3 regions of the Psychrobacillus sp. MER TA 171 genome follow, and region 3 is predicted to be linked to each of the others. Evidence: riboswitches for the same ligand, from Rfam matches in the RefSeq annotation. Region 3 holds a riboswitch; each other region holds the start of a gene.

Region 1 (10,363 bases), on a different contig from region 3:
TTTATGCTAGAATAGATTATAGTTTTTATTTATCTTTGGAAAGAAGGGTTGCTGTTTGAATGAAAGAGAACATTCACATGTAACTTCCTTTGGATATGAAATAATAAGAGATCACGTGCTCACTTCTATTCTCGGAAAACATGAAAAAGAAATATTGTACTGGGCAGGTAAGGACCTTGCACGAAAGTTTCCACTCTATTCAATGGAAGAAGCCATCTCTTTCTTCCAAGAGGCTGGCTGGGGAAGGCTTGAGTTAGATAAAACATCAAAAGATTCGGCCTATTACACGCTAGAAACATACAATCTTCCTCAAAGTGGAATTAATAGATGTCACCGATTAGAGGCTGGCTTTCTTGCAGAGCAGAAGCAAAAAATAGATGGCTATGAAACTGAATGCTATGATGAGTTTGTAAAAAAAACTGGGTTGGTCACCTTCCATATTAAATGGGACTTAAAAAGTAAACGCTAAAGATACATAAAGAGGAGGATGGAGCAATTTCCATCTTCCTCTCTTTTTTTAATAAAGCTTTGTTAAAGTTATTGGTTGATTTTGACTAACAATTCTTTTAATAGTGACTTTAAACATAAACAAAGGAACTTTCAAATGGCTATTAAGAACATAAATAGATTGTGAAATTGGGGTTGGTGACAGTTTTAAGCTTTGTTTATGCGAGTAAATTTATAAGCACTTATCCATGCATTAAAGCTGTTCCCATTAATTCATTGAAGCACCAGACGGCGATTCCTACGGGATGAGTGAGACAGATAAGCCATCACAACCACGCGCGATTGCTGTGGGTGGTGGCTTATCGCTTACCCCGAGGAAAGCGTCAGGCTGGGGCGAAAAATCAATTCTACTCTCTGATTTAAGATTTCTTAGTATCATAAATCAACCCTGCCCTTTAACATAGCCTATAATTATTACTTAATTTATAGCCAAATCAAATTCATCATGGAGTGCATTCGCTGCTTGAATCATATTGCCTTGAGGCACTACAACTGAAACCTTTATTTCTGAGGTACTAACCATTTTAACTGGTATGTTTTCCTTGCTTAATCGGTCGAACATTTGTGCAGCGACACCAGGATTAGATACCATCCCTGAACCTACAATAGATACCTTAGCTAAACCCACCTCAAAATCCGCAAAGGTAAAACCTAGATTCTGTTTCGTTTTCTCTAAAACGTGAATTGCTTCCGAAAGAGATTCTTTTTTTATAGAAAAGGAAACGGTAGGCTTCATTCCTTCGACAATCGACTGAACAATAATATCTACATCAATATGGTTATTGGCAAGGGTAGTAAATATGGAAGCGAGTGAACCATTAAAAGGCACTGTATACTCAATCGTTAAACGTACTATATCTGATTCAAAAGCTACCCCTCGTACTACTAAATTATTCTCCACATCTACTTCCTCCTTTAAAATGGTTCCTTCCGTTTCTTCATAGCTTGAACGTACTCGTAATGGAATCTTATAGTTTTTTGCGAATTCCACTGCTCTTGGGTGCAGCACTCCAGCTCCTAAATGAGCTAACTCCAGCATCTCATCATATTCTAGCTGTTCTAGTTTTCTTGCATGAGATACGTAGCGTGGATCTGACGTATAAACACCATCTACATCCGTATAAATATCACAAATGTCTGCTCCGATAGCTGCAGCTATGGCGACGGCTGTAGTGTCTGACCCTCCTCTCCCTAAAGTAGTAATCTCCCCTAATTCCGACATACCTTGAAAGCCGGCCACAATTACTACTCGATTAGCGATTAAATGCTCATTTATCTTCTGGCCATCCAATTGCTTAATTTTTGAATTTCTATGTACTTCATCCGTAACTATCCCTGCTTGCCAACCTGTTAAAGAGAGCGTCTCTACTCCAAGTGCATTTAACTGAATAGCTAGTAAGGACATAGTGACTTGTTCTCCTGTAGCAAGCAACATATCCATTTCTCTTTTTGTTGGATTGTTAGTGATTTTACTAGCCATTTCCGCTAAGTCATCTGTTGTTTTTCCCATTGCAGATACAACTACGACGATATCATGTCCTTTCTCCTTTTCTAGTTGTACCCTTTTTGCTACGTTACCAATTAACTCTATGGAGCCTACAGAGGTTCCACCAAATTTCATCACAATTTTACTCATTAACCTATCTCCCCTTTATCTCCTTGAGCGGACAACAAGAAAAGCGCAAGCGCCTATCCCTGCCCTGAGGGGCAAGGCTGCTTGCGCTAGACATCAACTTATCCACAGGTTCATAATCTTATAATTTCCTAAACAATAAAAAAAGCTTTCCACATATTTGCGGAAAGCTAACTCTTCTCATACACGGTCAACAATGATTGCCCATGTGAGATAGCCCTCCAGAATATATATATTCTGACAGTCCTGCATCTCTTAAATACAGAACCAACATAGGAAAGGAAAAGCTTTTCTATGTTTCGGCGAACAACCCTTTCTTAATCGGTCGTAGGATCTTTCATCCTCACGATTAGTACTCTTGCAATTCGCACCTCTACCTTCACTGTTTGAATAGTGAATATTAAATTGTTTTAAAGATAACATAAGATTATTCAGAAGACAATAAATTTTTCTGAAAATGAGCCATTAGATTATCGGCTAATTTACTAGGGAGTCCAGATTCTATTAGTTCTTCTCGTGATGCAGCTTGCATTCGTTTGAGGGAGCCAAAATGCTTAAGAAGCATTTTCTTCCGTTTTGGACCTATTCCTTCAATTCCATCTAACGAGGAGGCAATTGTATGTTTCCCTCTCTGTTGTCGATGGAAAGTAATTGCAAATCGATGGACCTCATCTTGAATTCTTTGAAGAAGATAGAATGCTTCACTTGTTCTTTTCATCGGGATAATCGCTAATGGGTCACCATATAACAAGGAGGATGTTTGATGTTTGGCATCTTTTGCTAGTCCTGCAATTGGAATATCTAAGCCAAGTTCATCCTCTATAATTTCTCTCGCTGCTTCTATTTGTCCTTTACCTCCATCAATAATGATTAAATCAGGTAGAGGCAATCTCTCTTTTAGCACACGAGTGTAACGTCTACGAACGACCTCACGCATCGCGCCATAGTCATCATGCTTTGCTGCAGTTTTCGTTTTATACTTCCGATAGTCTTTTTTGTATGCTCTGCCATCAACGAATACAACCATGGCAGAAACCGCATCGGTACCGTGAATATGAGAATTATCAAAGGCCTCAATTCTGCTTGGCATAGCAATTCCCATAAGACTACCTAGTTCTTCTAATGCCCCTACAGTTCGTTCCTCTTGTCGTTCAATCAAGTGGAACTTTTCTTTCAAAGCTATCGCAGCATTTTTTTGCGCTAAATCCACTAGGTTCTTTTTGGAACCCTTTTGAGGAATAATAACCTTCATTTCCAACAACTCAGAGGCTAACTCTAAATCAGTCGTATTAGGTACAAATATTTCCTTTGGTTTAATATGCTCTGGTTTGGAGTAGAACTGACCTAAAAAGGTAAGAAATTCTTCCTCCGGGTCACGGTAAATTGGGAAAAGAGAAACATCTCTTTCTATCAACTTTCCTTGACGTACAAAAAACACTTGGACACACATCCATCCCTTATCTACTGTGTATCCGAAAATATCACGATTTGTGAAATCATTCATCGTCATTTTTTGTTTTTCCATCACTTGATCAATATGTGCTATTTGATCGCGGTACTCTTTTGCACGTTCAAACTCCAGCTGTTCTGCTGCTGCATTCATTTTTTCAGTTAGCTCTTTCTTGACCGCTGCATGGCCACCGTTTAAAAAACTAGAGATTCCATGAATAATTTCGGTGTATGTTTCCTCTTCAATTTCTTTTACGCAAGGGGCAAGGCATTGTCCGATATGGTAATACAAGCAAACTTGGCTAGGTAGCTTTTGACACTTTCTTAATGGATATAATCTATCCAGTAATTTTTTTGTTTCATGAGCAGAATGAGAATTTGGATATGGTCCAAAATATTTACCCTTATCCTTTTTTACTTGTCTCGTAATGATGAGCTTAGGATTCTTTTCTGCAGTAATTTTTATATATGGATACGTTTTATCATCCTTAAGCATGACATTGTATTTTGGGTCATGCTTTTTAATGAGATGGAGTTCTAGAATTAGTGCCTCTAACTCGGATGATGTAACGATATATTCGAAGTCGACTATTTCTTGTACTAATCTTTGAGTTTTTCCGTCATGTGATCCCGTAAAATAAGATCGTACACGATTTTTTAATATCTTTGCTTTACCTACATATATAATGACGCCTTGTCGATCCTTCATCAAATAACAGCCTGGTTGATCTGGCAAAATTGCACACTTTTGTTGTATAAGTTCGTTCATCTCATCACCTGTTTAAAAAAACCGGGAACCATAGAGGACCCGGTTTTTATTATTATGCGTTTTTCTCAACGAATTGAACTAGTGCTTCTTTTGGTTGGAAACCAACCGCTTTATCTACTGGTTGACCATCCTTGAATAACACTAATGTTGGAATAGACATGATTCCAAATTGACTTGCAGTTGCTTGGTTCTCGTCAACGTCTACTTTTACGATTTTAACTTTATCGCTCATTTCAGCGTCCATTTCTTCTAAAACTGGAGCAATCATTTTACAAGGTCCGCACCATGTTGCCCAAAAATCTACTAATACTAATCCTTTTTCTACTTCTTGTGAGAAGGTTTGATCTGTTCCATGTACAATTGCCATAAATAATTCCTCCTTTAGTAACTCTAAACTGATTATAGCAGACAAAAAAAGCTACATCTACAATTTAGCTTACACACTTCTATATAACCATATCCATAAAAAACTCGGCCCAATAGGAGCCGAGTATTTTCTTATGCATTTACTTTAAGCTTTTTGAATTCTTCTGTAAGCATTGGAAGAACTTCAAACAAGTCTCCAACAATTCCATAATCAGCAACCTTGAAAATGTTTGCTTCTGGATCCTTGTTAATTGCTACAATGATTTTCGAGTTAGACATTCCTGCTAAATGCTGAATTGCCCCTGAAATACCAACAGCGATATAAAGATCTGGAGTTACCACTTTTCCTGTTTGACCGATCTGTAGTGAATAATCACAGTAGTCAGCGTCACAAGCTCCACGAGAAGCTCCAACTGCACCACCTAATACGTCAGCAAGCTCTTTCAATGGTCCGAAGCCTTCCTCACTCTTCACTCCACGTCCTCCAGCAATAACAACCTTCGCTTCAGATAAGTCAACACCTTCAGAAGATTTGCGTACCACTTCTTTAATAACAGTACGAAGGTTTGTAATTTCTACTGATAACGATGAAACGTCGACAGATTTACTATCGTCTTTTGCAAGTGGAGCAATGTTATTAGGACGAACAGTTATAAAATCGATTCCGTCTTTTACTTTCACTTTTTCAAATGCTTTTCCAGAGTAAATCGGACGAATATAAACTGCATCATCCCCTTCTCCTTCAATAGCTGTTACATCAGAAACTAATCCGATTTGTAATTTACCAGCAATTTTTGGTGATAAATCTTTTCCTAAAGCAGTATGACCAAAAACAATAGCTTCTGGATTTTCTTGTTCAACTACTGCCATAAATGCTTGACCATAGCCATCAGAAGTATATTGCTTTAAATGTGGATGTTCTACCGTAATAACACGGTCTGCACCATATTTCCCTAGCTCAACAGCTAAGTCTTGGACTGCATCCCCCAATAATACTGCTACTACTTCTCCACCATCAGAAATTTGCTTTGCTGCAGCGATTGATTCATATGATACGTTACGAAGTGCACCTTCACGTGCTTCCCCTAAAACTAATACTTTTTTAGACATGATTTGTTCCTCCCATTTTATAAATGATTCGAACCCTCTTTAATTTCGAGATGTTCATAGATTACTAGAAACTAAATGTTATACTACTTTCGCTTCTGTATGAAGAAGACTCACTAGCTCTTTCACTTGATCAGCTAGATCTCCTTCTAATACTTTTCCAGCTTCCTTTTTAGGAGGTAAGTAAATTTCGATTGTTTCTGTTTTAGCCTCTACATCATCTTCGTCAATATCAAGGTCATCTAATTCTAGTTCTTCTAAAGGTTTTTTCTTCGCCTTCATAATACCTGGTAAAGAAGGGTAGCGTGGTTCGTTCAAACCTTGCTGTGCAGTAACTAAAAGAGGTAATGATGCCTCTAAAATTTCTGTATCTCCTTCAACGTCACGTTTGATTGTAGCAGTTGTTCCATTGATTTCAAGGTTTGTAATCGTAGTTACATAGTTTATACCTAAAAGCTCTGCAACACGTGGTCCAACTTGACCTGAACCGCCATCGATCGCAACGTTACCTGCTAAGATTAAATCTGCATCCTTGTCTTTTAAGTATTCGGATATAATATGAGCCGCTGTGAACTGGTCCATTTCTTCTATGTCGTCTTCTGTATTGATAAGTACTGCTTTATCAGCACCCATCGCTAAAGCTGTACGTAATTGTTTTTCTGCATCCTCGCCGCCCATTGTGATAACCGTTACTTCTCCGCCATGTGCGTCGCGTACTTGGATTGCTTCCTCTATTGCATACTCATCGTAAGGGTTGATGATGAACTCTGCACCATCCTCTTGAATTTTCCCTCCGCTTACAACAATTTTCTCCTCTGTGTCGAACGTGCGTTTAACTAGAACATAAATATTCATGTTGAAGTCCTCCCCATATTGTTATTTACCTTTAAAGTCAGGCTGTCTTTTTTCGATAAATGCTGAAATACCTTCTTTTGCATCCTCTGAAACAAAAACTGTTCCGAAGGCATTCGCTTCTGCTTTTACACCCTCGTGATAAGATGCAGGCTTCACATATTGAAGCATTTCCAATGCTGCCTTTACTGCAACTGGGCTTTTCTTTGCAATTTTAGCTGCTAGCTCCCCAGCCTTTTCAAACAATTCTTCCTCAGGGTAAGCATGGTTTGCTAGCCCGTATACAGCTGCATCCTTCCCACTGATAGGATCGCTTGTTAAAAGCATTTCTGCTGCTTTAGCAAACCCAACATAGCGTGGTAGACGTTGGGTGCCGGCAAAGCCCGGTATTAATCCCAACTGTAGCTCTGGCAATCCAAGCTTAGCATTTTCAGCAACTAGTCTAATATGACAGCTCATTGCCAATTCCAATCCCCCACCTAGTGCTGCACCATGAATGGCAGCAATAATTGGTTTAGAGAATGTTTCGACTCTTTCAAATATAGTTTGTCCACTAGAAGCTAGCTTTGAAAACTCTTCTCCAGAAGTCACTGTGGTAAATTCCTTAATATCTGCCCCTGCTGAGAAAAATCGTCCTTCTCCTTTTAGAAGGATCACACGAACGTTATCGTCGTGCTCCACTTCGTCTAACAAGCTATTAACTTCTAAAATAACACCCCTTGCTAGTGCATTTGCAGGAGGACGATTCAAAGTAACAGTTGCTACATGATTTTCGACATTCCATGACAAAAACTCCATTTACCCACATCCCTTTTTAGGTTGTTATCCCTTTTAATAATAAACGATGTACTTTCTCTGTAAGTCCGACCAAGTCATATTTATACTCATTCATCACCCAGGAAGTAGTCGTCTCATCAATTGTACCAAAAACCATTTGTCTTGCTAAGCGAATATCTACAGAATTTTCGAATTCCTCATTTTTTATACCTTCTTTTAAGATGGTGTCGAGCAATGTCAAATAATTTTTTAAGATAGCATTTATTCGTAAACGCAAGGCTAGATTGGATTGACGGAGCTCCAGTTGGGTTACAGTTGCTAGATGCTTGTTACTTGCCAGTACCTTAAAATGATTTTCAATCATCTTATATAATTTTTCAGAGGCACTGATGTCCTCTTTCAAAATTTCTTTCAAGTTATCCGCAAATACTTCCATTTTTTCTTCAAAAACCGATATTAAAATATCTTCCTTGTTTTTAAAGTATAAATAGATGGTTCCATCTGCAACACCAGCTTGTTTAGCTATTTTAGAAACCTGAGATTGATGGTATCCGTTTTCAGCTATGACGATGATTGCTGCGTCAATAATTTGTTTATACTTAGGTTTGTCTTTCTTCAATGAATTCACCACCAAAAAATAAAAATATGAATGATGATTCATTCATATTTTTATTTTATATTCAATTTTTTATATTGTCAATAAACAATTAACTCTCAACCGCTACCTTCTTCAACTTTTCTCTTTCTTCCTCTATTAAGTTTCTTCTTAAAATTTTCCCGATGGCAGTTTTAGGAAGCTCATCTCTAAATTCATAAATTCTAGGAACCTTAAAGGAAGCAAGGTTATCGCGACAATGTGTATTGAGGTCTTCCTCTGTTGCAGTCATACCCTCTTTTAATACGATGTATGCCTTTACTGTTTCTCCACGATATGGATCTGGTACTCCAGCTACTACACATTCTTGAACAGCTGGATGTTCGTATAATACTTCTTCTACATCACGCGGATAAATATTATATCCACCAGCGATTATAAGGTCTTTTTTGCGGTCTACAATATAAAAGAAACCGTTTTCATCCATGTACCCTAAATCACCTGTTAATAACCATCCGTCTCGCATCATCATTTCTGTATCTTCTTTGCGATTCCAATAGCCTTTCATTACCTGTGGGCCTTTGACAGCGATTTCACCTATTTCTCCATGTGGCAATGACTCAGTAGATTCTGGTCCAAAAATGGTAGCTTCTGTATCTGGCCAAGGAACACCAATGGAGCCTTTTACCCGGTCCTCACTGTATATTAAATTTGCATGTGTAACAGGAGATGTTTCAGTTAAACCATAACCTTCTACTAGTCTTCCACCTGTTATTTCTTCAAACTTTTCTTGAACCTCGGCTGGTAGGGCTGCTGAACCACTTAAACAAGCTACGATAGAAGATAAGTCATACTTTTTAACATCTGGGTGATTTAAAATACCGATGTACATAGTTGGAGCGCCTGGAAACAGTGTGGGTTTTTGTTTATCAATTGTTTTTAGTGCCGTCTCCACATCAAACTTAGGTAATAATATCATACGATTGCATTGCATGACAGAAAAAATCATTACAGTAGTCATGCCATATACATGAAAGAAAGGTAGGATACCTAAAATCGACTCTTCTCCTTCACGACATTCATGCAACCATGCTCTACTCATAGAAACGTTTGAAATCAAATTCTTATGCGTGAGCATAACGCCTTTAGGGAAGCCAGTAGTACCGCCAGTGTATTGAAGTAAAGCTAGATCCTCTTCAAAATCGAATGTTAAGTCAATGGTATTCGTCTTACCGACCTTCATAATTTCAGTAAATAGATGGTTCATACCTCGATGCTCAACTTTTACACTAAAGCCATATTGCTTCTTCTGTATAAATGGATAGATAAGATTTTTAGGAAAGGGTAGGTAGTCCTTAATTCCTGTGATGATGATATTTTCTAAATCTGTTTCTTTAATTACCTTAGTAATTCTAGGAAAAAGAATGTCCATAGCTAAAATGATTTTTGCTCCTGAATCCTTTAACTGGTACGCGATTTCTCGTTCAGTGTACAGAGGATTTGTTTGTACAACAATACCACCTGCATATAAGGTCCCAAAATAACCTATAACCCCTTGCGGACAGTTTGGCAGCATAATTGCTACTCTGTCCCCTCTTTGCAGGCCTAATGACTGCAAATAATTCGCAAACTTCATCGATGATTCGTAAAGCTCTTTGTAAGTTACATCTCTCCCCATGAAATGTATGGCTATCTTCGCTGGAAATTTCTTGTACGCTCTCGTAAGATACTCTTGGACAGGAATAGTTTCATAGTCAAGCGTGTGTGGAACTTCCGGCGGATAGTGAGAAAGCCATGGTTTTTCAATCATTTGTTTGCCCCCTTTGTATGATTTTAATAGAGTGAATATTCCTATTTTTTATTATAGATAAAAATGAATGACAATTCAATTCATAAAAAAAGAAAAGTAGTAGTCACTTTGCATTCCAATCCAAACTAAAGAAGGTAATAGGCCTGACAAAACATAAACGTTAGTGAAATCAACTTAAAACAGATAAAAAAAGAGACTGTACTAATTCGTTAATTCATTCAATTGAATTTACTAACGCATTATTACAGCTTCCTGTGGAGCTTAAATAACTCTATGAATTTTTTACTATATATATTATGCCAATTGCTAGAAAAAATATTCCAACTACAATTAATACCTTTGATAATTTCTCCATCTTTATCTCTCCTAATTAAATACTCGCACCAATAACAAATGATAATCCTACAGAAATAATTAACGAAATAAATCCAACGGATCGATTATCATTTTCTATTTCTTTATCCACATTAAAGCCGGGAGTAAAAAATTCAAATAACC
Region 2 (10,363 bases), on a different contig from region 3:
CACTACAAGAAATGGAAGGCTTCGTAAAAGTTGAGGTTACTATTACACAGGGTACCACTGAATATGATGAAATGAATGTCAATATGTATTGGGAAAACGAAGAAAGTTTCCAAGCATGGAAAAATAGCGACCTCTTCAAGGCAGCACATAAACGACCAGAACCAGGTTCTGAAGAAGCATCGAAAGAATCTCCACTATTAGGTAGTGAGTTAATCATTTCTAAAGTGGCTTCTACTGTTGGAGCAATTTCCAACTAAATAAATTATTAAAAGGAGCAAGTGATGTTAATTCGCTTGCTCCTTTGCTTTTATTTATCGATACGATAGATTCCTTTTTTATCCCTTAATAAGCATCCATTGGCCTTAAAAATCCGTATCATGTATTCATTATTCTCATCTGTACTACCTACATAATATGTCGCATGCATATTCTTTAAAAGCTCTAATGAATATAAGTGAAGTACCTTACCGAAACCTTTACCTCTATGCTCTGGAGTTACTCCAAAGTAAAACAACCTACCTTCCTCAGTTGTTCCGTCTTCTATATGAGGAATGCTGATACCCAAAGGTTCTTTTGCTTTATAGAAGATATGACAATGGTTACGCCAGTTAGGACCTAACTCATTTAAGAAGGCTTCCATGATTTGATCAATAGAGAACAAATTATTTTTGTTCGCCGATCCGCTTCGACATTCATCATATAGTTTGGCGAATTCCTCATCTGTCATTAAGCTATCCGAAAGAGATCGCACAAAAATAGAGCTATCTAAAATAAAGCGTTCCTCTAGTGTTCTTGTATATTCCACCACGGAAGAAACCTTATGAAAACCTTCATTTAATAATTGTTCCTCATACTCCGCATCCATCAGAAGCGACAGATAATTTACCTGATTGCTTTCCCAAGCTGCTAAAAGAGTTTTTAGTTCTGCCCAATATACTTCTTTAGATTGATTCATTTTTATTTGATCGGCAAGCCAGTATTCCTGGTCTTTTTTTATGACGTTAAAAGCAACCATTTGTGCGCCCCCCTTATAAATCGTCTATATGCGTAATTCTGTTTCTACCATTTCGCTTGGAATAATATAACGCTTGGTCAGCCTTCTCTACCACGCTTGCATGCGTGTCTTCGGATGTATATGTTGCTATCCCCATACTTATCGTCACTTCACCTATAACCCAATCTGCTGCTTCTATTTCCTGCCTTAAACGTTCTCCCTGGTTTTTAGCCTGTTGTGCATTAGTAAACGGGAGAAGAACGATAAACTCCTCTCCTCCGTATCTAAGTAATGTATCCGCTGGACGTACTGTTAAGTCTGCTATTTTTGCTAGTTGCTCTAGCACTCGATCTCCCATTGTATGACCCCAAGTATCGTTCACTTGCTTAAAATGATCGATATCAATTAAGCATAAGGAAAAAGCCTGTCCTTTTTGCTCGTATTGAATGATCATCTCTTCTAGCTTGATATGAAAATAACGACGGTTTTTTAAACCAGTCAATTTATCAGTTATAGCTAATTTCTCTAGCTTGCTATTGAGTACAAGTAGCTTTTCTTGCTTTTCCTCTATTTCCTCATGAAGCTCTTCTAATTTAGAAAGAGCCAGTTCTTTTTCTTGAAATGCTTCCTCTAATTGCTTTTTTGCTAACCTAATTTCCTGTTCATATCCTATTCTTTTTCCCATGGAAACTAATACACAGTCAATTACATCTGCACCCTCTCGAGTAGCTTTTTTTCCGTTTAACAACACAGGAATGCTCTGCCCATCCTTATGCTGTAGACTAAGAAATAACTCTTCCATATGTCCATATAATCGGATATAAGGATAAAAATAAGTATGGAATATAAACTGATTCGTTTTAGACATGATTGTTTCTATATGTTTTTGAGAAAGATCGTCAAAGGAAAACCCTATCATTTGAAGAAAGGTTTTATTCATATCAATTAGTATACCTTCTTGACTAATAGTGACATAGCCACAAGGTGCCAAATCCAAACGTTCCTCCATAAAATGTCATTCCCTTCCCTACACCTGGTATAGATACCCTTTAATGAGCTCCGCTGTTTCACACGGGTGACTAAGGTGAGGATAATGCCCCTTTACATCCATTATCTTAAATTCACTATTCTCTATATGATGGTGTAAATATTCTCCCACCTGAATAGGAACAATACTGTCTTCTGAGCATTGAATGATTAGCACCGGGCTAGATGATTTCTCTAAATCTTTACGATGGTCAGAAAAGAAGGTCACCTCTGCAAATTGCTTTGTTATCTTCGGATTTGTTGAACTAAAACTTTTTTCTACTTCCTTTGCTACCGCGGGGTGTTTTTCAGTGGCAGCCACTATTGGAGCCATATAGCTTGCCCACCCTATAAAATTCATCTCCATCATATCTAGCATCTCGTGGATATCTCTTTCATCGAATCCACCGTAATACTCGTGATCATTAAGATATCTCGGAGAAGGTCCAATCATAACCAACTTCTGAAAAACATCCGGCTTTTGAATCGCTGCTAACATACCAATCATGGAGCTTACCGAATGACCTACAAATATAACGTCTCTCAATTCCAATGCCTCTACTATGTCTAAGACGTCTCGGACATAGCCTTTAAGCGAGGCGTATTTCTCTGCATTATAAACACTTAAATCCGATTCACCGGAACCAACATAATCAAATAATACAATTTTATAGTCATCCAGAAATGAAGGAATAATATGCCTCCACATCGTTTGGTCACATCCAAAGCCATGCGCAAACATGATTACTTTTTCCTTATTTCCAATTACTTTTACATTATTACGTTTTAATACTTCACTCATAGGAACACCTCTAGTTTATTTCGTACCTTATATAAAAGGCTTCCTTTTCTTTTGAAAGGGAAGCCTTACATAGATTTGATAATTTATCCAATGTATATATTACCAATATACTATTTTATTGAATTTTATTCTAGATAAAAAGATGAAATGCTACTAACATCCTAGAGTCTATTTCCGCGTTCTTTTTAGGAATTCTCTCGTCCGTTCCTGTAAAGGATGATTAAAAATTTGATCCGGGGGACCTTCCTCTGCAATGACCCCCTTGTCCATGAAGACTATTCGATCCGAGACTTCTTTCGCAAATTCCATTTCATGCGTAACAATCAACATAGTAAGACCAGTATTCGCAAGCTCCTTCATAACTTTTAATACCTCGCCGACCATTTCTGGATCAAGTGCCGATGTAGGCTCATCAAACAACATTACATCAGGCTCCATAGACAAAGCTCGTGCAATAGCTACTCTTTGCTTTTGTCCACCAGATAATTGCTTTGGCTTAGCATTGACGTAGCCATCCATGCCCACCACCTTTAAATATCTCATCGCAATTTTTTCGGCTTCTTCCTTTGAACGCTTTAATACCTTTACCTGTCCGACTGAACAGTTGCTTAATACATTATGATTATTAAACAAATTAAACTGCTGAAATACCATGCCAAGCTTTGTCCTATAGGAATTGATATCATGCTTATTGTCTAAAATATTATTTCCTTTATAAATAATTTGTCCTCCACTAGGCTTTTCCAATAAATTAACACATCGCAGAAGTGTTGACTTACCCGATCCTGAAGAGCCTATGATACATACAACCTCGCCTTTTTTTACAGAGAAATTTATATCTTTTAAAACTTCATGTGCTCCAAAGGATTTACTTAAATGCTGAATATCAATTACGTGTTCCATATTTGCTCCTCCTTTATTTACTTGTTTTCATAAGGACCTTTTGGCAGTACAGCCATTTGCATAGGCTGACCAATGACTGTGTAGTTTTCGGGTCCATCTAGTTTCTTTTCAAAATGTCGTAAGATTAATGTAACAGCAAACGTCATGATGAAGTATAAAATACAAGCTACAAAGAATGACTCAAAATATCTGAAGTTGTTTCCAGCTACAGACTTCGTTTGGAAATATAATTCCGTTACCCCTATCACATTTAAAACAGAGGTATCTTTAATATTAATGATGAATTGGTTGCCGGTTGCTGGAAGTATGTTACGGATAACCTGGGGTAACACAACATATAGCATCGTTTGTATATGATTCATCCCTATCGCTTGTGATGCCTCAAATTGTCCCTTATCAATTGAAATGACTCCCCCACGAACAATTTCAGCCATATATGCTCCCGTATTAATAGATACAATAAAAATTGCTGCTAGTAAACGATCCATGTCTAACCCAAAGGCCAGTGATGATCCATAAAAGATGACCATGGCTTGGACGATCATTGGTGTCCCTCGGAAGAATTCTATATAGATGGATAGAATAAGATTAACCAGCTTTAAAAAATATCTACTTACCCTCTTTTCAGGTAGTGGGATGGTCCTAATAACGCCTGCTAATAATCCAATGATTGCTCCTACAATAGTTCCTATAATAGAAATCAACAGGGTTACTCCTGCTCCACGCAAAAACATCGGCCAGTTATTGGTAATAATGGAGATAATCCATTCTAAACTCATTGTCTTCCTCCTTACACATTCTGTTGCCTTGAACATCCACTAACCAAGTGAAGTAAGTACTTTAAAAAATGAAACGGCTGCTTTTATTAGCAGCCGTTAGTATACTTATTCTGCAGCTGGTTGACTGGAAATAGCATTATCCATAATTTCTTGACGTTCTTCTTCTGAAATTCCTGCTAATATTTCATTTATTTTATCTGTTAAATCGCTACCTTTTTTCAATCCTACTGCAACAGCTGTTTCTTCTTCATCTGCAATAAATCCTTCTTCGAATTCAACCATGCTGAAGTTATCATTTGCAGAGGAAGCACTAATTCCTTCAGGACGTTCAGATACATAACCGTCGATCATGCCGGATTCCAGTGCTACACGCATTGCTGGAAAATTATCTGATGCAGGCTGTTTTTTTACACCTTTAATTTGATCTATCACTCCGTAGTGGGAAGTATTTAATTGGCCTGTAACTTTTGCTCCATTAAAGTCTTGAATGGAAGTGGCATCCTCAAATTTTCCGCCCTTTTTTACAACCATAACAAAGTTGGAAGTATAATAGTTTTCAGAGAAATCGATTGTTTTTTTACGCTCTGCTGTTGGTGACATTCCAGCAATAATTGCATCAATCTTACCCGAAGTTAAAGCTGGAACTAGACCGTCCCATTCGGTTTTAACAATTACCAGTTCTTTACCTAAGCCTTCTGCAATTTTTTTAGCAATTTCTACATCGTATCCACCAGCATACTCTGCGTTACCGTCCAATTTTACTCCACCGTTTTTGTCATCCATTTGAGTCCAGTTAAAGGGTGCATATCCTGCCTCTAGTCCTACTGTAAATGTATCTTGGGCAGATGCTGATCCAACGCTTCCCTCCTCTTTAGTTCCACAAGCAGCAAGCAATAAAAAAATGGATAGTAAAAATGTGAATGTAAATAGTCTCTTTTTCATCTCTAGTAATCTCCTTTTTTAAAGTTATTATATGTATGCAACCATACAAAAAGGACAACCGTACAAAAAAAGACTTGAGGTAGACTCAGGTCATAATGTATGGTTGCCCTAAATCCTCTACTTTTCCCAATGAGATAGCACACCATTATAAACCGGGACGTTTATAATGGACAGTCCTGCAATTCTTCACTGCAGACCCAGCATGTAATAATGAGTTTATTACAAGCTTCGGCGACATTTCCTTCTCCTTAGTATCTAAGCTTCTCAAGCTCCTCTAAGGACTGTTAAATATCGCGCCTCTACCTCACTTATAAAAGCGAGGTTATATTCAATTAGTTGTTCATAGTCTACAATAGAGATTTTCATCTGTCAACAAACATTCTATTGATTAATCAAAATATTACTATTTTTTAAACTTCATCATTCTAAATAGAAACGAACAATCTTATTTAAAAAATGAACCTATAATACGGGGAATAAATAAGAAAAAATCTGCTAAAGTAAATGTATTTTCCACTTTGTCAAAGACATCCATTTTCGACTTTTCGTTCGGTTTGTAGGTCGTTACTGTATCGCCTTGAATTGGCTCCACCCCATCATAGAAACTTATACGTATAGAATGGCAGTTCACATAATCAGACGAATCCATCACCTGAAAATGTATATGAGGCTCAGAGGAGTTTCCAGAATTTCCACAAAGGCCAATTGTTTGCCCCTGCTTCACCGCGTCTCCTTCTTTTACTACTATAGAATGTTGTTTGAAATGCGCAAGCAAGCTATATTCTCTATTTTCATGCTCCAAAATGACATAGTTTCCGGCTGGTTCTTTTTCATTCATTTCTCCGGGAATATTATCTACAATATCATTTATAACCTTTACTACCTTACCGTCTGCTGGCGCAACTACCTCTTTATCAAAAGCATTGTAACTTTCATTGAGTAATCTATTATCCTTATGCGTCTGACCATTCTTCATCTTCACTAAATCATATGCATAGCGCTGAGATTCATAAACGTAATGATAGTTAAGAAATTCATTCGTCCCACCCCAGAAAACAAACCATTCTTCTTTAATAGGCATTATATATTTATTTTTGGTGTAACGTTGATCGCTTTTGGGGAAGGTTACATAAGGTTTTAATACTATGCCCTGGATGTAGTTAGCCGTATCAAAGGTTACACTAACTATTCTCTCCTTATTGTTATCTAACCATAAATACTGAGTTGAATAACCAATCTCGGTATTTTTAATCATTTGGTAGCTTTCAACCTCCTGATTAAAGGTAATGGCTAAATCAACAAATTGGTCCAGTGATACTAGCTCTTTAAATTCTTTGACGCATTGGTTATAAATTTCTTCATGGTTTCCATATAGGAATACTTCTCCAAAATTTTTGGGCGATATAAATTTCTCTACATTCATGGATCTGTTTACCTCCAATTTATAACATTGTAAGTATTTATCATCTAATACGGAAAAAGATAACTAAGGTTTCACTTAATATCAAAAAGTAAAGGAAACGAGAGAGTAGACCGTTTTCTTTTTGCAGACTTTATTTAATTCTTTTTTGTTTTGTTGATATCGAAGGAAAAGTTTCACATGGAACATAAACAGAAATGAAAATAGCCTACATCTACACTTTGAAGGGCAGACATAGGCCGTAAGCTAAAAGAGTGGAAATGACAACACTTACGTCGTCATTCCCACCCTAAATCAATTATTTTTGTATAAACATTTGAGTCCAATAGTTTCCGTCTTTCACGTAACCTACCCCAATATGAGTATAGTTTTTGTTTAAGATATTGGCTCTATGTCCTTCACTATTCATCCAAGCTTTAACTACTGCTTTCGCAGTCGTTTGACCTTGTGCGATATTTTCTCCTGCTGATTTATAGCTAATTCCAAAATTCTTCATCATTGTAAATGGAGTTCCATAAACAGGACTTGTATGGCTAAAATATTTTTGATCGTGCATATCTTGTGATTTATATTGTGCCACTCTTCCTAGCTCCCAGTCATAGCTTAAAGGAGACAGGCCAGCATTTGCTCTTTCCACATTTACAAGTTTAATTACATCTTGTTCAATGTTATAAGAATCTTTTGTCGGAACATTAATTTTTTGTCCTGGATAAATAAGATTTGGATTTTCTAACTGAGGATTTTTCTCAATTAATTCTGAAACTCCGGTTTGTGTTTTTACTGCTATTTTCCAAAGAGAATCTCCTGATACAACGGTATAGGTATTAGCTGCAAATGCAGTTAGTGGTAATAATAAAGAAATTGCGACTGCTACTGCAGCAACTTTTAATTTAGTTTTAAACAAGGTAATCTTCCTTTCTTTTTTTACTCTATTAATATAGTAAAATAAAAAAGTCCTATAAATCATCCCTTAATAATTGGATGTAATTTTACAGTTAGATTACAAAGAGAAACAAATAGAAGAGAAAGCTTGATAGTACGGGAAAAATAACTGGTTCAAAGGTAACACTTTTGAAATATTCAAGGAGGAAAATTCCTCTAAAGTCAAATTCTTTTTATAATTTTTCTGTTTTTTTAAAGGTTGAGTTAAGTCTACTGTCCTATACAACAATGAGTGTTTAAGATATATTAAAAATAGGTGATTATATGAATATTAAAAATTATTTAAACGACGAACGTTTCCTCTCTGGAACAACTAAGAAAGACCCTACTGCCTGGGAAGAGAACAATATGGCCTTACACATCTGTGAAAATCCATTACACATACTAGAAAATCGCAAGAAATTAGCAGACCAGCTCAATTGCAGTTTAGAAGATTTTGTTTGTGCCAATCAAACCCATAGTGCAAATTTCTATAAAGTGACCGCGATTGATAAAGGACATGGAGCAACGCTTTTGGAAACCGCTATTAAAGACACAGACGCTCTTTACACATTTGAACCAAACCTATTATTATGCAGTTTTACAGCAGATTGCGTACCAGTCATCTTTTATAATGAAATTAATGGACTTATTGGAGTCATTCACTCTGGTTGGCAAGGAACCATCAAGGAAATTACAAGTCAGCTATTTGAGCATCTGAAAACACACGAACAATGTAACCCTGCTGATTTTCACGTACAAATAGGCACTGCACTAAGCCAAGAAAAATTTGAAGTGGATGAGGATGTCTACACAAAATTTAAGAACCTAGGGTATGCAGATGACTTTATGTATTACAGAAAAGAAACAGGTAAATATCATATCGATAACCAATTGACTGTTCAAAAGCAGTGTGAACTGGCTGGTATACCGCCTGAACAGATTTCGATAGATCGCACATGTACTTTCTTAAGTCCAGATGGCTTCTCTTACCGAGAGGATAGAAATACTGGGAGACATTTAAGTTTTATAATGAGGAAGAAGTAACTTTCTAAAATAGGTTGTAATCTCTTTAATCAATTACTCAAGCTTCATTTAAAAAGCCCGATTCTGTGAAGAACCGGGCTGTTTTTTTAAGTAAAGTATTCAAATTTTGCATTAGGAAAGAACTTTTCCATATAACTATATAGATGCTCTTTGATGTCTTCCTCTTCTTCTTTTTGATAAATATATTTTCCTATACCATACTTCCCCCATTTTATTCTTCGGGATTCTTCGTCCAGTTCAAGCTTAGTCATTGGGTAGTTTTTTTCGATCACCTTTTTAGCAGGCTTCGTAAAACGATGCTGGATGAATTCAAAGGTAATATCATCTCGTGCATCCTTTGGAAGCTCTGCATCTAATCGTTCAAACATATGATAATACCCCTCTTTCCAGCCTTCATGAAGATATATAGGAGCGACAATAAACCCAAGTGGATATCCTGCTCTTGCAACCTTCCCTGCAGCCTCAATCCTCTTGTCTAATGGAGAAGTACCAGGCTCAAAATTTTTAATCACATAATCCGCATTTACACTAAAGCGAAATCTGGTCTTTCCATTATGCTTCGCATCTAATAAATGATCTACAAAGTGAAATTTCGTCACGAATCGCAGTCTACCGAATTCCGATTTACCAAAATGTTCAATCGCTCTTTTTAAGGTATGAGTTAAATGGTCTATTCCCACAATGTCAGAGGTACAGGATGCTTCGAATCTTGTGATCTCCGGTGCACGTTCTTCCATATACTTATCAGCTGCTCCGAGAATTTCCTCTACATTCACATATGTACGGATATAAGGTTTGGTTCCCATGGTTGTTTGTAAATAGCAATAATGGCAATGTCCCATACAACCAGTAGCAAAAGGAATGGCATATTCCGCAGAAGGCTTAGAGGAATCAAATTTCAGGGTTTTTCTGATTCCTACAACTAGCGTAGACTTAGCTATGCGGTATTTTTGAAAGTCATTATCTCCAGGAAGGTTACGTATTTGGTTATGAGAGGTCGTATAATGAATTTCTTTCCCCATCTTCTCAAACTTTTCTTTCAGTTCTCTACCTAGTGGATAATCAAGTGCCTTAGGCTCAAAATACACAAGCTGAGGTGTAAAAGGTTTTCTCATGTTCAACCTCCATTATTGAAAATAGTGACGATACGCTTGCTCTGCTTCATAGGCGCTTGTATAAATAGCCAAATCAGCTGTTAAAGGATAATACGTTTCATAAACAAAAACAGCCAGTCCATCCGGGTTATCTGGATCATTTACTACTGCCGCTGATTGAACGTTAGCGACACTTTGGATATGGGGGTTCCGATAAAAAACGTAAACAATATCTCCTGCTGTATAATCTTCCATTTGCTTCTCTCACACTCCTAGCTTTTTCACTAGCTTGGCTTTTCTAAAAGAATTTATGTAATAAATACAATTGAAAAAACCATATCCGATAAATCGAATATGGTTTAGTTATTGAAATCAAAATCATAATTTCTTTAAAAGACCCTTTAACATATTAAGTACAAAGAAATTTGTGATTCA
Region 3 (10,363 bases):
CAGCATTACCTGGAATAGCTGACTCACCAGAATTATTTAGAAGTTGATTGATTGTGTTTTGTACTAGCTCTACATGTGCGATTTCCTCTAGGAAAATTCCGCGGAGTAGATCTCTAAACTGAGTGTCTTTCCCTCGGAAATTCGAGCTTTGAAAAAAGAATTGCATCATAGTTCTCATCTCACCATAATGGCCACCTAGTATTTCTTGTAATACTCTCGCTGCTTCCGGATCTGGACGGTCAGGCATAATAGGATTTATTAGTTCCTCTTTATAGTAATACATGCTAGTTCCTCTTTTCTGGATTCAAATTAGATTATACTTTCGTACATGTTTTATGTTGTACTAATAATGGCGGTTTATTCCTGTACTAAAGATTTTCATTGAAAGATATCTGGGTTTATATAAACTAAGGAGGAAGACAATATTATTGTTTTGCGGAAGGAAATAATGGGGAGATATAAAGAAGTAAATGCGGAAGCTAAAAAGTATAGATTTAATAAAATAGTAAAACACAAAATAATAGAAAACTCCTTTCTTAAGGATGCACCACAAGATTACATAGATTCTTTAGTGGAAGTTGGATATGGTGCAGTGTCAGATGGTTATTTTATGTTCTATTCAGGCTAATTGAGGCTGAGAAAATCTATGATACTTCGGTAAATCCAAAAATTAAACACATATTATTATTCGGAGATAATTTTACAGGGGACGCGATGGGATTTTTACCTCATGAAGATTGGGCAAGGCAATAGTTGAAATTTGGCACGAGGACTTATACATTTGGCAGAGAGAAGAAAGTTCTTTTAGCGATATAGTAAAAAAAGCTTTCGCGAAGGAACTTTAAAATTTAGCGCAACAGTTTGAGTAATTATCGCAACACTTACAGAGAAAAGCGCAACACTTTGAGATTATCTGCAACACATCTGCAACACTTTATTTTCCCGCAACAGTTCGAGTAATATGCGCAACACTATAGCTCGTACCTGCAACACTTACCTAGAAAAGCGCAACACTTTGAGATTATCTGCAACACATAGGCACTTTCCATCAACTCATTTTTTTGTCTGTTTGATGAGGGAAATGATATGATAATTAGTAATAACGAAGAGGTGGTTTAATGATAAAAATTGGGTTAACTGGTTGGGGGGATCATCCAGATCTTTATGTTTCTTCGCCTAGGGAGAAGCTGCAGGATTATAGTGCACATTTTCCGATTGTCGAGTTGGATGCATCGTTTTATGCGATTCAGCCGCAGCGAAATATAGAAAAGTGGATTCGGGAGACACCTGATAATTTTCAGTTTATCGTGAAAGCCTATCAAGGGATGACAGGGCATTTGAGAGGGGAGAATCCTTTTAAGTCTCCAGAGGAAATGTTTGAAAGCTATCGTCAGATGCTTGGGCCGCTTAAGGATGCGGGGAAGCTTGCGATGGTGCTTGTTCAGTTTCCACCTTGGTTTGAGTGTGAGAAGGATAATGTGCAATATATGAGAAGAATTCGAGAGGAGCTAAAGGATTTTGAGGTGGTCATTGAGTTTCGCCACCAGTCCTGGTATCTTCCGGAGTATAAGGATTCGACTCTTCAATTTTTAAAGGATAATCATTTTCACCATAGTGTCTGCGATGAGCCACAAAATGGTGAAGGGAGTATACCTGTAGTGCCGGTTGCTACTTCTGATAAAGTGTTGGTCCGTCTACATGGGAGAAACTTTTATGGGTGGAAGAATCCAGGGAACAACGAAAAGTGGAGAGAAGTCCGCTATTTATATGATTATAATGAGCAGGAGCTTGCTTATATTCAGTCAGTTTGTGAGGTTTTATCTAAACAGGCTTCCGAGGTGCTTGTTGTATTCAATAATAACTCTGGTGGTCATGCGGCTAAAAATGCTAAAGCCTTTCAGCAAATGCTTAATATAGAATTTGATGGACTTGCGCCTAAGCAATTAAATCTTTTCGAAGGGGATTTTTAAATGGAATGGTTTTTATTAGTACTGAGCGGGCTTTTTTCAGGGACGATCGGTGCACTAGTGGGATTAGGAGGCGGGGTTATTTTAGTACCAGCCGTGCTATTCCTTGGTACGACGCTGGATTTGATTCCTAATATTACGCCTCAGAGTGTTGTAGGTTTATCTGTTGTTATGATGATTTTTATTGGTCTGTCTTCTACGCTTTCTTATATGAAGTCTAAGACGGTGGATTTTAAAAGTGGATTTATATTTTTTATAGGAAGTATCCCGGGAACCATTTTAGGTGCTTGGGTAAACAAAGGATTAGATCTCCCTTCGTTTAACCTATACTTTGGTATATTGCTTGTCATTTTATCCGTTCTTTTGCTAGTTCGTAAATATTTGAAGCCCGTTCAATGGTTTGTCAAGCATGGCAAGAAGCGTACCTTTGAGGATGGGGAAAATACATATGTATATGGATATCCAGTCTGGTTTGCACTAGCTTTAACCTTTTTTATAGGTTTTGCTTCCGGGTTGTTTGGAATTGGTGGAGGCTCGATGATTGTGCCGGCCATGATTCTATTATTTCTGTTTCCGCCCCATGTGGCAGTCGGAACGTCTATGTTTATGGTCTTTTTATCGTCTATTGTGAACTCTGCTACACATATATCTTTAGGAAACGTACCATGGCTATATACCATTCCTGTCATCCCTGCCGCCTATATTGGTGCTAAGATAGGTGCTAAGCTCAATAAAAAGCTAAACTCGGAAACGCTTGTGACAGCACTTAGAATAGTACTGCTATTGCTAGGAATAAGATCTATTATAGATGGGCTATTTTAATAAAGGCGAGCGATAGCCCGCATAAAAAAGAGGTGAGAAAGCTGAGAGAGACCATTCATATTTATCATACAAATGATTTGCATAGTCATTTAGAAAATTGGCCGTCTATCCATCACTTTCTCTCTGAAAGACGTAAAAAGCATGCAAGCGATTCCTCTCTGATATTAGATATCGGTGATCATGTGGATCGCTCGAATATATACACAGAGGGGACACTTGGGAAGGGGAACGTGAAGCTCTTAAATGAAGCCCGATATGATTATGCAACGATTGGAAACAATGAAGGAATCACATTGAGTCACGAAGAATTGGATTCATTATATGAACAGGCTAAATTCGAGGTCATAGTTTCCAATTTTACGGATTTGGAAGGGAATATCCCTAGGTGGGTGAAGCCTTATAAAATTCATCAGACGGCCTCTGGAATACGAATTGGGATTATAGCTGCTACTGCGGATTATAGTGTTTATTATGAAAAGCTTGGGTGGAGATTGCAGGATCCTCTTCCTAGACTGCAGGCAGTTGCTGATCAGATTTCTCCTCATGTCGATGTCCTTATTTGTATGTCTCATTTAGGAAAGTCTAAGGATGAAGAGCTATGTGAGCTGATACCGTCTCTGGACTTAATTTTAGGAGCACACACGCATCATTTGTTCGAGGAAGGGAAAATGGTTGGGAATACATTGCAGGCCGCTACAGGGAAATTTGGGATGTATGTGGGCTATGTGAGTCTTGAATATGACCATTCCATGAAAAGAGTTGTTTCTAAACAGGCTGTTGTCTACCCTACAGACGAGTTGCCAGTCCCTCAAAATGCAGGACACACGATGGAAAATTGGGAGCGAATCGGTAAAGAAAAGCTATCTTATCCTGTTTTTACAAGCAATTCCTTGTTAAAAAAAGAGTGGTTCAATGGGTCTGAGTTAGCGAATTTCTTTGGAAAGGCATTGCTAGCATACACGAATGCAGATTGTGCCATGTTTCCTGCAGGAATTTTCTTAAAGGATTTACCGGAGGGACCTGTCACTGCTTGGGATCTACATCAATGCCTGCCTCACCCCATTAATCCATGTATCGTTACATTAAGTGGAGCTGAGCTGCTAGAGGTGATGGAGCTTTCAAAAAACGAAAAATGGCCAAATTTAGAAGTGAAGGGTCTCGGATTTCGTGGTAAGTATTTAGGGGCTATTTTATTTGAACAGGTTGAACAAGATATGCATGGGCAGCTTTTGATTAAAGGTGAGCCATTAACGCTACATCAAACGTACCGACTGGCGACGCTAGACATGTTTACTTTTGGATTTTTCTTTCCTTCCTTTAAGACCGCGAAGAAACAATATATTATGCCAGAAACTATTCGGGACGTTATAAAATGGTATGGAATAAAGGAAGAGCATAAATGTAGGGCATAATAGACCTCCTCGTTACATAAAAGTAATGAGGAGGTTTTTTCGTTGTTTTATCGCAAAAAGAAGAAGCGTTTCATATTTTTTAGCACTCAACGCAAATTAGCCATCTTTTTAACATGCTTTTTATTGTCAGTGGCTTGGGTATTCTATTATATAAATGCGCAACTAACTCCCACTTACTTACAATATGCTGAAGTGCAAACGAACAAGATTGCATCTATGGTAATAAGTAAGGCGATTAACTCGCGTACGGCAAATGTTCTAGATGTAAACGATATTATTGAAGAGGTTCCTTCGGATAGCAAAAATATGGTCACAACCAAATTCAATACAGAAATTATTAACCGAGTGCTATCTGATACAAATAGTTTAGTACAATCCCATTTAGAACAGGCTGAACAAGGGAATTTATCAAGTCTTCCTTACTTGGATGATATTGAGTATGATAAGCAAACAATGGAAGACCAAGGTGGAGTCGTATTTTTTGTTCCGATGGGGCAAGCAACGAATATACCTTTGATCGGGAACTTAGGTCCAAAAATACCTATTCGATTCCACGTGATCGGAAACGTTCAGTCAAATGTGGTGCCTACTATTACCGAGTTCGGTATTAATAATGCGTATGTAGAAATTAGTATCCACATTAAGGTGAATGTACAAATCATCGTCCCGCTTGCTAGTAAAATGAGTGTAGTGGAACAGAATATACCAGTAGCCATGGGTCTAGTTCAAGGGCAGGTTCCTCACATTTATACAGGTGGGGATGGGTCGGCTGCTCCATCGGTGGAGGTACCTATACCGTTACCGGAAGATTAAAAAAACTTCATTTTTCTTAAATTACTGTTAGAATAGATAAAAATGAATAATAAATAGGTAGAGGCCGCATTGCTTAATAGTATGTTACGGGAGGGTGACTCCAAGGATCGTAATAGAAAGGAAGTTTTGCCGAAACTAAGTATGTCTAGTCAAGGATGCTTAGTTGGGGTTATTTTGAACAAGAATAACACTGTCATGTATATGGGGACATATAGATGGGGAGCTACAAAAGTGAAACAAAGTGTTATAACTAAAATTTCATGTATAAGCCAACCTATAAAATACTATAGGTTGGCTTTTCTATTTTCAAGGAGGAACAGTTTTGGAGAATACAATTTTTTCGTTAGTGCCACCGCTATTGGCAATCATCATGGTTTTATTGACAAAAAGGGTCTTGTTATCGTTAGGAGCAGGTATTCTTTCTGCAGCCTTACTAGTAGAGGAATTTAGCCCTGTTGGATCTTTGTTAATGTTATGGAATTCCTTTAAAATCTCTTTTTGGGATGGGGGTTTAAATGTATATAACATATATATTTTATTGTTCATTCTCTTGTTAGGTGTAGTTACTGCTTTTGTCAGCCTGTCAGGAGGAAGCACAGCTTTCGCTAATTGGGCGATCAAGCGAATTAAAACGAAAAGAGGCTCTAAACTATTAACAGCCTTTTTAGGAATCATTATTTTTGTGGACGATTATTTTAATGCATTAGCAGTAGGGCAAATTGCAAGACCAATTACGGATTCGCATAAGGTTTCTCGTGCAAAGCTAGCCTATTTCATCGATTCTACATCAGCACCGATATGTGTAATCTCACCAGTTTCTAGCTGGGGAGCATTTTTGATAAGCCAGCTAGGTGTTATTTTCACAACACATGCTGTAACAGAATATACTCCGCTAGAAGCTTTTATCACAATGGCGCCTATGAACTTCTATGTAATAGCTACTTTGGCGATCGTATTCTTTACGGCTTGGACAGATTTTGATTTATTTGAGATGAAGAAGCATGAAAAGCGTGCGAAGGAAACAGGAGTATTATTTGATCCTAATAAAACTAATCCGGGAGATATGGATGGAGATTTTCCTGACAATCAGTATGGGAAAGTGATCGATTTATTACTTCCAATCATCTCTCTAGTAGTGGTGACGTTAGGGTTGATGTTCTGGACGGGCTATCAGTTGTCCGGAGGAAGTTTAGATATATTTGTCATCTTTGAAAATACAGATGTTCCTTTTTCATTATTTATAGCTGGATTGGTAGCAAGTATTTTAGCTTTCCTGTTATACGCTCGCCAATTCAAGGTTAACCCAAATGCTAACATGAGCTACGTGTGGAAGGCTTTACGTACAGGCATTCAATCTATGCTTCCTGCCATTTTGATTCTTGTATTCGCATGGGCATTATCTTACCTTATTACAGCCTTAGAAACAGGTGCATTCCTTGCAACGATTGTTACAGAAAATAATATCCCAGTAGGTATTATTCCAGTATTACTGTTTGTGCTGACTGCTTTTATGGCCTTTGCTACAGGTTCATCCTGGGGTTCGTTTGGTATCTTGCTTCCGATTGGTGCAAGCATTATTATGGCAATCGATCCTCAGCTATTGCTACCAGTATTAGCAGCAGTATTGGCAGGAGCAGTTTTCGGAGACCATTGTTCACCGATTTCGGACACTACGATCATGTCGGCTACGGGAGCTGGAGTTAATGTCATTGATCATGTGATGACACAGCTGCCTTATGCAATAACTAGTGCGATAATAGCTGCAATCGGATACTTAGTATTAGGATTGACAGGCTCTGTCATGATAGGATTAATAACAGTAGTAGGAATCCTCATTCTATTATTTGGGTTTTGGACCCTTAGTAATAAAAGTGGGAACAAGTATTCTATTTAGCTTTTTTAGAAGGTTGTTTGAATTCAAATAATATGGTACATTGACAACAGTGAAGTCAGATTATTTGAAATGGGGGATGGAATCGTGACATCATGTAAGCCACCAAAAGAACAACATGAGCGCAAGCCTGAATGGCTCAAAATAAAGCTAAATACGAATGAAGATTATAAAGGCTTAAAAAAATTAATGCGCGAAAACAATCTAAATACTGTGTGTGAAGAGGCAAGATGCCCTAATATTCATGAGTGCTGGGGATCTCGTCGTACTGCTACATTTATGATTCTTGGAGCAATTTGTACAAGAGCATGTCGCTTCTGTGCTGTAAAAACTGGCCTTCCAAATGAATTAGATTTAGCTGAGCCAGAACGTGTGGCAGATTCAGTTGTTATTATGAATCTTAAGCATGCGGTAGTGACGGCTGTAGCAAGGGATGACTTAAAAGATGGCGGCTCAGAGGTTTTTGCAGAAACGATCCGTGCAATTCGAAGAAAAAATCCTTTTACTACAATTGAAGTTCTTCCATCGGATATGGGGGGCATTGAGCAAAACATCCGTAACATTATGGATGCGAAGCCAGATATCCTGAATCATAATATTGAAACGGTACGTCGATTAACTCCTAGAGTTAGAGCACGTGCACAATATGACCGTTCTTTAGAATTATTAAAGCGTGCAAAGGAAATGCAACCAAGCATTCCTACAAAGTCTTCGTTAATGCTAGGTTTAGGGGAAACGTTTGAAGAAATCATTGAGGTTATGGATGATTTACGTGCAAATAACGTTGATATTATGACTATTGGTCAATATTTGCAGCCTACGAAAAAACATTTAAAGGTTCAAAAATATTATTCTCCAGCTGAGTTTGGAGAATTGCGTAAGATAGCAATGAGTAAGGGTTTTTCACATTGTGAGGCAGGCCCGCTTGTAAGAAGTAGCTATCATGCAGATGAGCAAGTTAATGCTGCTGCGAAGCAAAGACAGCAACAAGGTGAGGAATTACTAGCTGTTCAAGAGTAATAGCTAATGGATGGTGAATGTATGATAATAGCAGAAGGCTTCACTTATGAAGTAATAGAAGATTACCGTGATGCGTTTAAAGAGGAAGCTTTTTTGGAGCGTTACAGCGAAATTTTAACAAAGTACGATTATATTATGGGAGACTGGGGATATGGTCAGCTTCGCCTAAAAGGATTTTTCGAGGATCGTAACCAAAAGGCAACATTCGATACGAAAATTAGTACGATGAAGGATTATTTGTACGAGTATTGCAATTTTGGCTGTGCTTATTTCCTTGTTAAAAAAACAGGTGTGGCTCCAAAACCAGTAGTTTTAGAGCTAGTAAAAGATAAACAAGAAAACCTTGAGCAGGATCAGTTATGATCTAGCTCAAGGTTTTTTTCTGTAGTAGAGTTATCATGAAAAGTAGGGTTCTGAGTCATAATAATACCCTTTGGCTTTCTGCAGAACAAGCTTCTTGAGGTGAGCAAAGAGAATAAGCTATCAAGACTCAGTTTCGCTGTTATTTTTCTTAAGAATAAGATTAACTTTTTCTACCATTTCAACAATCTCAGGGTGTATTCTATTCTCTTCTTCTAAGATTGAATTAGCTGAATCTATTTCTTTGAACACACCTTGTATTGATTTTAATTGATTCATCTGCTCGGATGTTGGTGGCTTGTTGTCGATTTGGTAAAGTAAGTTGATTAGGTTCGCTAAAGAGACTACTGTTAGCTCTGGATTTAGGTTAGTGGCCATTTCCAACAATCTCTCTGCATTACTAATATCCTCTATCATTGGACCGATGGCCAGCCATCTCTTTTCCTCATCTTGAAGATCTTTCTCACTTTCTTGAATAAAGGAAGCGTTAGTTGTAAAGGCCATGTCTATGAATTGAAATGCTTCCTGAAAAAAGGCATAGGATGCGGTCTCATTATAGTGATTATTTGTGTTTTCTTTTTTGTAAAAGGTTTCTTTCAAGTATCCTTGTTCATCTTTATCAAACTTGAAACTCTGTACAGTTCTATCAGAGTGCTGCGCTTTAATCATGACAATTAATGGTTTTTTTTCAAAAGTGGTTGTACTAAAATCTATATAGCCTAATTGAACATATTCATCAAAAAGAGGATAGGTTTTATCACCGTCTTTAACGACCAACAACCACTTCTGCCCATCATCCCATCCATAACGGCCGTTCTCCATTTTTCCTGCATCCACATGCAATTCAATTATTTCATCTTCTCCATCCTCATCGATGTCAATTGATGCCGTTTTATAAAGCGCATATGGATACTTTTCAATATCTTTTGCCAGAATCATAGAATAATCCCTGTTCGCTTCCTCACTCATCGCCAACTCTAGTGTGTTTTTTTCCTCCTCTAGATTGTCTTTTTCTAATGAAAGTTGTTCTAGCTGCTTTTTAAGCTTGTTAATTTCGTTGGCTTGATCTGTGTCTGACTGATCAGTGCAGCCCACAAGTATACCTATTAAACATACTATGCCCAGTAAAAACCCTCTCATTTTATTATTTCCCCCTATATATCAGTAATAAATATTAATTCTCTATTCTTTTGCTTATACCTCTTTCAATTATCTAATTGAAAGAAAAGAATTGATTTCCGCTCATATGAGTGTGCTTAGGTTCAAACACAAAAAGTTATGGCGCTTAATAACCATTAAACATCTATTTTTAGAAATATTTAGTGTGTTAATATGTTATAAGAGAAATAGTAATTGCTATAAAAATACTATTTGGAGGAAAGAGAGTGAATTCAAACACTAACCGTTTAGCATACAATGAAACAGAAATTTACTGGAAGAATTATCAGAGATTTTTTCCTGAAGAATTGCGTATAAATGACAATAACCTACCTGCTGAAGAATGGTGGGTTTGGAATGACTATCATATACATCTAGAGCGAATGACTGCTTTGGATTCGAACATTAAAGTTGTTTTACTACATGGTGCAGGTGGAAACGGGCGACTATTGGCTCCCTATGCTCTGATGCTACAAGCAAATGGATATGATGTTGTATCTCCAGACCTTCCTCCTTATGGTCTTAGTTACACCGAGTCAGTGAAATCCATGGAATACTATGACTGGATAGAAATAATTTCAGAGTTTATTAAACAGGAATTCAACCGAGACGGTAAGCCAATTGTTTTATTAGGGGCAAGTATCGGAGGCATGCTAGCATATCATGTGGCTAGTATGAGTAAGCAAGTGAAAGGTTTAATTGTTACGACTTTTGTAGATACAAGTAATCAGAGGGTTCGTGATTAAATTGCCCCCAATAAGTTAATTAGCCGACTAGGTAAATTCACGTTGGATTGCTTCCCTCTTGTATTAGATTCGTTTCTGATCTCCGTTTCTAAAGTATCAAGAATGAAGTTAATCACAAATAATTATGAACTGACGAAACTAATTATTCAAGATTCTCGAGCTGCGGGGACAAAA

What was found. A riboswitch is a leader RNA that binds a small molecule or an ion and turns the genes downstream of it on or off. The one in region 3 is predicted to bind lysine.
Region 1: it holds a riboswitch for lysine, as region 3 does, so the genes downstream of both, M3627_RS06845 (aspartate kinase) here and M3627_RS16530 (Na+/H+ antiporter NhaC family protein) in region 3, are expected to answer to the same signal.
Region 2: it holds a riboswitch for lysine, as region 3 does, so the genes downstream of both, M3627_RS11470 (transporter substrate-binding domain-containing protein) here and M3627_RS16530 (Na+/H+ antiporter NhaC family protein) in region 3, are expected to answer to the same signal.

The regions. Positions count from the first base shown of each region.
Region 1 is NZ_JAMAWN010000005.1:75,852-86,214, reverse strand. It holds gene M3627_RS06850 (YslB family protein) at 56-469, shown strand; gene M3627_RS06845 (aspartate kinase) at 926-2,143, opposite strand; lysine riboswitch at 2,347-2,524, opposite strand; gene uvrC (excinuclease ABC subunit UvrC) at 2,568-4,358, opposite strand; gene trxA (thioredoxin) at 4,411-4,725, opposite strand; gene M3627_RS06830 (electron transfer flavoprotein subunit alpha/FixB family protein) at 4,857-5,834, opposite strand; gene M3627_RS06825 (electron transfer flavoprotein subunit beta/FixA family protein) at 5,913-6,686, opposite strand; gene M3627_RS06820 (enoyl-CoA hydratase) at 6,708-7,481, opposite strand; gene M3627_RS06815 (fatty acid metabolism transcriptional regulator FadR) at 7,498-8,079, opposite strand; gene M3627_RS06810 (AMP-binding protein) at 8,168-9,865, opposite strand; gene M3627_RS06805 (DUF350 domain-containing protein) at 10,236-10,363, opposite strand, start outside.
Region 2 is NZ_JAMAWN010000010.1:126,785-137,147, forward strand. It holds gene M3627_RS11440 (heme oxygenase) at 1-257, shown strand, start outside; gene M3627_RS11445 (GNAT family N-acetyltransferase) at 308-1,015, opposite strand; gene M3627_RS11450 (sensor domain-containing diguanylate cyclase) at 1,029-2,003, opposite strand; gene M3627_RS11455 (alpha/beta fold hydrolase) at 2,022-2,822, opposite strand; gene M3627_RS11460 (amino acid ABC transporter ATP-binding protein) at 2,991-3,725, opposite strand; gene M3627_RS11465 (amino acid ABC transporter permease) at 3,743-4,504, opposite strand; gene M3627_RS11470 (transporter substrate-binding domain-containing protein) at 4,610-5,446, opposite strand; lysine riboswitch at 5,574-5,756, opposite strand; gene M3627_RS11475 (M23 family metallopeptidase) at 5,892-6,869, opposite strand; gene safA (SafA/ExsA family spore coat assembly protein) at 7,165-7,833, opposite strand; gene pgeF (peptidoglycan editing factor PgeF) at 8,073-8,834, shown strand; gene splB (spore photoproduct lyase) at 8,921-9,949, opposite strand; gene M3627_RS11495 (transcriptional regulator SplA domain-containing protein) at 9,962-10,183, opposite strand.
Region 3 is NZ_JAMAWN010000022.1:42,672-53,034, reverse strand. It holds gene M3627_RS16560 (manganese catalase family protein) at 1-283, opposite strand, end outside; gene M3627_RS16555 (hypothetical protein) at 449-628, shown strand; gene M3627_RS16550 (DUF72 domain-containing protein) at 1,119-1,970, shown strand; gene M3627_RS16545 (sulfite exporter TauE/SafE family protein) at 1,971-2,789, shown strand; gene M3627_RS16540 (bifunctional metallophosphatase/5'-nucleotidase) at 2,822-4,201, shown strand; gene yunB (sporulation protein YunB) at 4,244-5,014, shown strand; lysine riboswitch at 5,065-5,248, shown strand; gene M3627_RS16530 (Na+/H+ antiporter NhaC family protein) at 5,337-6,908, shown strand; gene lipA (lipoyl synthase) at 6,978-7,925, shown strand; gene M3627_RS16520 (YutD family protein) at 7,947-8,288, shown strand; gene M3627_RS16515 (hypothetical protein) at 8,409-9,425, opposite strand; gene M3627_RS21120 (alpha/beta hydrolase) at 9,671-10,189, shown strand; gene M3627_RS21115 (alpha/beta hydrolase) at 10,292-10,363, shown strand, end outside.